DNA from 2 places in the Rhizobium sp. CB2179 genome. Region 1 is predicted to be linked to the other one. Evidence: riboswitches for the same ligand, from Rfam matches in the RefSeq annotation. Region 1 holds a riboswitch; the other holds the start of a gene.

What was found. Region 1 has a riboswitch for cobalamin ahead of AC244Q_RS18105 (CbtB domain-containing protein). Riboswitches for the same ligand answer to the same signal wherever they lie in the genome.
Region 2: linked by a shared signal. The riboswitch ahead of bluB (5,6-dimethylbenzimidazole synthase) and the one ahead of AC244Q_RS18105 (CbtB domain-containing protein) in region 1 are both predicted to bind cobalamin.

What each region holds. Positions count from the first base shown of each region.
Region 1 is NZ_CM172781.1:3,643,080-3,646,831, forward strand. It holds gene AC244Q_RS18090 (sulfite oxidase-like oxidoreductase) at 1-598, shown strand, start outside; gene AC244Q_RS18095 (hypothetical protein) at 583-1,182, opposite strand; gene AC244Q_RS18100 (CbtA family protein) at 1,266-2,012, opposite strand; gene AC244Q_RS18105 (CbtB domain-containing protein) at 2,039-2,248, opposite strand; adenosylcobalamin (AdoCbl) riboswitch at 2,262-2,404, opposite strand; gene AC244Q_RS18110 (histidine phosphatase family protein) at 2,482-3,036, shown strand; gene AC244Q_RS18115 (putative bifunctional diguanylate cyclase/phosphodiesterase) at 3,494-3,752, shown strand, end outside.
Region 2 is NZ_CM172781.1:2,173,754-2,177,505, reverse strand. It holds gene AC244Q_RS10870 (MFS transporter) at 1-855, opposite strand, end outside; gene AC244Q_RS10865 (LysR family transcriptional regulator) at 1,004-1,915, shown strand; cobalamin riboswitch at 1,914-2,101, shown strand; gene bluB (5,6-dimethylbenzimidazole synthase) at 2,144-2,830, shown strand; gene AC244Q_RS10855 (SDR family NAD(P)-dependent oxidoreductase) at 3,021-3,752, shown strand, end outside.

The DNA of each region.
Region 1 (3,752 bases):
GGGCAAGTTCCTGACCGGCCGTATCAGCCGTCCCGAAGCCGAGCGCCTGCCGCCCGGCCAGCACCTCGTCAAGAACTGGCCGGTGCTCGATCTCGGCCAGCAGCCTGTCATCTCGACCGAGACCTGGCGGCTCGAGGTGCGCGGCCTCGTCGAAACGACGCGCACCCTCACCTGGGCCGACTTCCAGGCGATCGAACAGAGCACGGGGGTGAGCGATATCCACTGCGTCACCACCTGGTCGCGCTACGACAACAAATGGAAGGGCGTTTCGACGCGCAATCTGCTCGACCTCGCCATGCCGAAGCCTGAAGCCGCTTACGTCATGCTGACGAGTTATGACGGCTATACCACCAACCTGCCGCTCTCCGATTTCGCTGCCGAGGATGCGATCCTCGCCACCGCCTGGGAAGGCCTGCCGCTGACACCGGAGCACGGCGGCCCGATGCGCCTCGTCGTGCCGCATCTCTATTTCTGGAAAAGCGCCAAATGGCTGCGCCGCATCGAGCTGATGCCTGCCGACCAGGCCGGCTTCTGGGAAAAGAACGGCTACCACATCTACGGCGATCCGTGGCGCGAGCAGCGCTATTCCGACGACTGAGCTTTCGGTCGCGAGAAGCGACGAAGCGCAAACACGCCAAGTCCGAACAACGCGGCAAGCCCCGTCAGCGACGCCATGCTGGCGGCATGGAATGGGATCTCGCTCCAGCGCGGCTTGACGATATCGGCGGTGTTGAAGGCTTCGTCGCTGAACCGGCAGCTGATCAGCGCAAGCCCGCGCCGCACCATGTCGGCGTCGACCGCGGAAATGATTTCACCCGCCGCGGCAGCCTCCCGCGGCATCTCGCGCATCGAAAGCAAGACCGCCTTGGTCGCGGCGAGATAGGCATGAGCGCATTCGTTGAACGGGCTTTCCTCATCCGTCACGCTGCCCGGCATCCGGCCCCACAGACAGTAGGAATACTGGATCTCTGCATAGTTCAGCACGCGGCGGAACGGCTCGTTCGTATCGACAGCACGGGATGCAAGATCGACAATCCCACTGCGATAGTCAGACATGACAGCCATCTCGCCATGGGAGATTTGCGGAATATTCAGCCCGGCATGGCTGCCGCCGTCGCCGCGGCTATGGGCAAAAGCGCTTCCAGCGATCACACAAAAAAACGCGGCGGCAGAAAACGCCATCAGCAGCAGTGGTCTGGCTCTGTCGTTTTTCATAATCGCCCGAAAAGTTCAGGGCGCCGGCAAGGCGGCGCCCTTCGATGCGTTCAGTGAAATGCCGTTGCCGGCCGGCCGCGTTGCCCGCCCTTAACGGCAAGCCGCTTTTCCGCCAGCGCCCCGAAGGCGAGGCCGAGCGTTGTCCAGAGGATCGCATGCATGCCGAGCGAGGTCGTGCGGAAGCCCCAGAGCACCATCGCCGAAAAATTCTCCGGCACTTCGTTGATCGGCGGCAGCAGAGAGAGCACGAGGCCGATGAAGACGAGATAGGCAACGCCGGCGATAGTCGCGCCGTTCCAGGGACCGAAGCGCCCGGAGAGACGACGTGACAGCGCCACCGCGGCCATGAGCGCGGCAAGCGAAACGACGATCATCAGGAAGAACAGTTCGGTCCTGACGCCGATCGTGTCGGGATTGCCGACCGCCGGCGGAGTGGCGGGATATTTGATGCTGGGAACAAGCACGACCGCCACGAAGGCGGCGATGGCGATGACGGCCGAGGTACCGCGCGGCGAAAGGCTGCTGAAGCGGCCTTGCACGAAAGCGAAAGCGAGCGCGAAGAGCCCACCGACGGCGACGCTGTAGGCCATGACGCCGGTGAAAAGGCCAAGACCGGCCTGTGTGGCGCGGCTGACGATTTCGGGTTCGGCAGCCTCGCCGGCTGCTTGGGCACTTGCCTCCTCGAAAGCGATCGCCGCATCGACCAGCGGCTCGCCGAAAATATGGGCGAAAGCGAAAACGAGGATGCCGGCAATCAGGCCCGCGAGCATGCCGCGAAGCAGAAGGTTTCCAACCATGTCAGGAACTCCGATCGCGAAGCGCTTTAGTGGCAGGGAAAGCCGAGGAGATGGCGGCCGTCATGCACGAATTCGTGCACATACATGCCGTTGAACAGCGCCATCGCGCCTTCCTCGGTGCCGACGAAATAGAGGACGATGAGCATCAGCAGGCCGCCGAAGATCGCCCAGGGCAGGATCTCTCCTACAGGGATCGGCGCCGGTACTGCTACGGGCGCGAAAGTGGTGTCAGACATGTATTCCTCCGGGAATGACGCGTTCAGTCGAAAGAGTGCTCGTGCAGTAGGGTCTGACTTCCAGCGCGAAGAGCTTTCGACACGCTGGTCACAGTGGCGCGACCGCGCCGGACTTACACCGGCTTCCAAACCCGCAACAGCACGGTTATATCTGCACGCCGAAGAGACTGTCAACGAAACTTCACAAGCCGGCGAAGGACGCTGTCGCCGCATTCCGGGAGGCAAGAACGGCTGTGAACACGCGCCTCACCTGGATCTGCCATGGCGCGACGGCGGCAAGCCGCAAGGCCCTGTTCCCGCTCGACGAACCGCTGGAGGACAAGGCAGTGGAGGAGGCCGGCAGGATGATCGCTCTGCCCCGCGCCGACCTTATTGTCACGAGCCCCGCCTTGCGCGCCCGTCAGACTGCCGATGCGCTCCGCCTCGAAGCCCAAATAGATCAGGCGCTTTGCGACTGCGACCATGGCCGCTGGGCCGGCAGGTCGATCGCGGCCATCGGGACCGAAGAGCCGGAGAACCTCGTGGGGTGGATGAGCGATCCGGAAGCGGCCCCGCATGGCGGCGAGAGCCTTGTTGATCTGCGCACGCGCATCGCCGGCTGGATGGATGAGCAATCGAGCCTCGGCGGCCATGTGATCGCCGTTAGCCACGCGGCCGTCATCCGGGCAGCGATCGTGCATGTACTGCAGGCGCCGCTCTCCTCCTTCTGGCTGAGCGACGTCGAGCCGCTTTCCGTCATCCGCATGACCAGCAACGGACAGCGCTGGTCTCTGCGCTTCCAGCATTAGAGACTGCTGATCTTATCCAGCTTTGCACAAGCAAATCGCGTCATCTATGTTGAACCCGGCTTTGCGGGGACTACTTCCTTGTCCCAAGGAGATGGAAGAATGACATATGATTGGAGTGGCGAGCGCACGCGACGCCTGCGTTTTATGCGTGTCGCCACAGTCACGGTTCTGGTCGGTCTCATCTTCAGCGTTCCGCTGCTGATCGTCACCGCCTGAAGCACGAGAAAGGGCGAGCGATGCATTAGCACGCTCGCCTTCGTTCTTTTCCCGCATCAGCCGGTCTCCCGAACCACGAAGGCGATCGCGCTGATAACGACGCCCTAGTTCCCCACAGGCCCCGTCGGGTCTCTCTGCGGCACAGCGACAGGCTGCCGCCTCTGATAATTCGCCTTCTGGTTTCAACAAACATTTCAGACTTTCGTGATATTTCCGCGAAGGTGGAGATGGAGAAGGCATAATGCCGGTGTTTTTCCAAAGCAGGGCCGGACGGCAATGCGTGTCGATCGTGGTGTCTGGAGTGACCCTCTGGCTTCTCGGCACGCTGCTACAGCTCGACGACAGCCTGGTCGCCTTCATGACCGGCTTCGGCGAGTACGGCGCCGACAAGCTCGTTCTGGCGCTCGGCATCGCCGGCGCCATGAGCTTCGTCTATTCGGTGCTGCGCATCGCCGACCTGCGTAAGGAAATGGAACTGCGCGCGGCCGCCCAGGCAAAAG
Region 2 (3,752 bases), 1.5 Mb from region 1:
CCAAAAGCTGATATTCATTGCGATCGAGCCGATTATGGCGCCGGAGAAGGCACGGATTCGAAAGACCGAGACATCGAACATCGGCCGCGAATTGATCTTCTCTGCGACGATGAAGGCTATGAAACTTGCGGCCGAAAGGCAGATGACCGCAAGTGCCGTAGTACTGCCAAAACCGAGGGCCGGTCCCTGGGTGATGTAGAAGGCAAGGCAGAAGACGGAAAGCGACAGGCTGGCGATGCCCGCGATATCGAGGCTTTTCGCCTCCGGGTCACGCGATTCGCGGACGCCGAAGACGGCGAGCGTGGCTGTCACGACCGCCAGCACGACATGGACTAGGAATACCCATTCCCACGTCGATAAGGCCGCGATCGTAACGCCGATGAGCGGCCCGAATCCCAAGCCGATGCCGAAGATAATCCCCCACCAGCCGAAGGCCATGCCGCGCTGCCGGCCCTCTGGAAACTGGTGCGAGAGGACGGCCACCTGGCAGATCAGCATAGCGCCGCCACTCATGCCCTGGAGGAAGCGGGCGACGATCAGAACGGATGCATTGTCCGCGAGCCCGCAGATCAGCGAGGTCAAGCCGAAGGCAATGATGCCGATCAGGAAGACGCGCTTGCGGCCATAACGGTCGGCCAGCGTGCCCGTTGCCATAAGCACCGTTGTCACCGCGATCGTATAGGCATTCATGATCCATTGAAGTTGCTGGAAATCGGCATGCAGCACCGCCTCCAGCGTCGGCAATATCGCGGGTACGCTTGAGATCTCCAGGCCGAACATCAGGGATGAAAGGCAAGCAGCTGCCAAGGCGACGATGCCCTGCAGCCTGGATGAGATGATGGAAGCGGGTGACATGGTTATCCTTTCAGCACGGGATGAGCGACGGCGAAATCCCGATGACAGGTGAAATCGATGCGCTGCCGGGAGCCACCATAATCGTCACTTGACCATAACTGAATTGGATGATTTTCTATTTCAGAAACAACAATTTCGGATGATTGATATGACGATGCTCGATGTGGATGCGGTCCGGGCGTTCGTGACTATTGCCGAGCTGCAGAGCTTCACCCGCGCCGCTGAGGCGTTAGGCAGCACCCAGGCCGCAATTAGCGTCAAGTTGAAGCGGTTGGAGGAGCGGCTCGGCCACAGGCTGATCGAGCGGACCCCGCGTTTGGTGCGCCTGTCGGCGCAGGGCGCGGTCTTTCTTCAATCCGCGCGGGATTTCATCGGCGCTCATGATCGTGCGGTCGCAGCTCTTTCCTCGACAAGCCGGCACTTCACGCTCGGCATAGCCGCGCATGTGGCGGGGCCGGAGGTTCCGACGATTCTGGCGCGTCTCAGCGCTCACGATCCAGGGCTGACGATCGAGGTGCGGCTCGACAATTCTCGAGTGTTGCTCGATGCATTCGATCGCGGTGAGCTGGATGCGGCGATCATTCGCCGGGAGGAGGACCGGCGTGACGGCGAGGTGCTGGGGCCGGAGCATTTCGGGTGGTTCGCGGCACCGCAGTTCGAGTATCGCCGCGGCGAGCCGCTGCGTCTTGCTGCGCTGTCACCGTCCTGTGGCGTCCACAACATCGCCACCCACGCGCTCGATGGTGCAGGAATCGCCTGGAACGAGGTTTTCCTCGGCGGGGGCTCGCTGGTGATGACGGCGGCGGTGTCGGCTGGACTTGCGGTCGCGGCATTCTCCCACCGTCTTGCGCCGGTGGGCTCGATTGAAGTGAGTCAGCGCTTCAGCCTGCCGCCGCTGCCCTCGTCGGAGATTGTCCTGCATTCGACACTAACGGATGCAAGATCGCGCTCGGCGCTCAGAACGCTGGCTGCGGCGTTCAGGGAACATCGCGCCGCTGCCAAACCGAACGCGGCTTCAACGCCACATCGGGTCCAGCTTGCCGCCGCGCCGGTTTCCTGAAATAGATGCGCCGTCAGGTGCCCGCCGGTAAGGCGGGAGAATCGGGAATCTGGTGCAAGACCGGAACGTGCCCAACGCTGTAAGGCCGACGCCTGCCGCTTCATCACGCCACTGGCTTTTCGCCGGGAAGGCTGCGGCAGACGGATGACGCCGAGTCAGAAGACCGGCCTGGCAAGATAGACCGATCCGCGCGGACGGCGGGGCGGTCGCGTTGTTTGGGATTTGACGATGCGACCCTTTGATGAGGATGCCCTTTCGGCGGCATCCGGTTTTTCCTTGATCGAACGCGAGGCCGTCTATCACGCGATCATGACGCGGCGTGACGTTCGCAGTCAGTTCCTCCCCGACCCTTTGCCCGACGATGTCGTGAAGCGGTTGCTGACGGCAGCGCATCACGCGCCGTCGGTTGGTTTCATGCAGCCGTGGAATTTCATTCTGGTGAAAAGCCCAACTGTGCGGGCGCGCGTCCGGGACGCCTTTGCGAGCGCCAACGAGGAGGCGGCGCAGATGTTTGCCGGCGAGCGGCGGCAGGCCTACCGCGCCCTCAAGCTCGAAGGCATCGTGGAGGCGCCGCTCGGCATATGCGTGACCTGCGATCCCACGCGTAGTGGCAGCGTGGTGCTGGGGCGCACCCACAATCCGAAGATGGATTCATATTCGACCGTCTGCGCCATCCAAAATCTCTGGCTGGCGGCGCGGGCGGAAGGGGTCGGCATCGGTTGGGTCAGCATTTTTCGCGAAGGCGATCTAAAGAGCATTCTCGGCATACCCGAGCATATCGAGGTGGTCGCCTGGCTCTGTGCCGGTTTCGTCGACCGGCTCTATGACGAGCCGGAACTCTCCGTCAAAGGCTGGCGGCAGCGGCTACCGCTCGAGGAACTCGTCTTTCATGATGGATGGGGACTGAACGCCTAGGGCAGTGCGGTGGAGCATCGCCTCAATCGCACAGTCACGCCATTGACAGTCAAGGTGAGCAAACCGGTATCGCCGACGCCGTGCGAGGCCGAGATGTCTTTATTCCTGACCGTCATATCGATACGCTGAAGGCGAAGTCCCGGAATTGGATATTCGGCTATCGGCGGCTCAATCGGAGGATAACGGCCCAATGAACATGATCGACTTGAAGGAACGCATCATCGTAATCACAGGCGGTGCGCGCGGCATCGGCTACGCGATCGCAGAGCGCGTCATCCAGTCTGGTGGCAAGGTGGCCATTTGGGACCTGAACGAAAACATGGCGAAGGACAGCGCTTCCGCTCTCGGATCCGGCACGGTTGCTTTCGGCGTCAATGTCGCAGATCCCGTATCAGTGAAAAACGCGGCGGGGAGGACCGAGGAGATTTTTGGCCGTATTGATGGCCTCGTCAATTCCGCCGGGATTACCGGTCCGGTAAAACCCACGATCGAATACGATGTCAGCGAGTGGAAAGATGTTGTCGATGTCTGCCTCACGGGAACCTTCAACTGCTGCCGGCACGTCGTTCCGGTTATGTTGAAGCGCGACTACGGGCGGATCGTGAACATCTCCTCGGTTGCGGGCAAGGAGGGAAATCCGAACATCGCCGCCTACAGCGCAGCGAAAGCCGGGGTGCTGGGCTTCACCAAGTCTCTTGGCAAGGAACTCGCAAAGACGGGAATCGCCGTGAACGCGGTAACGCCGACCACAGCAAAGACACCCATATTGGACGGGCTGACAGCCGAGTTTATCGAATATATGCGCGTCCGCATTCCGCGCGACCGTTTTGCCGAACTTCACGAGATCGCTTCGATGGTCGTCTGGCTGCTCTCTGAAGAGAACTCCTTCACGACCGCATCGACGTTCGACCTGAGCGGCGGT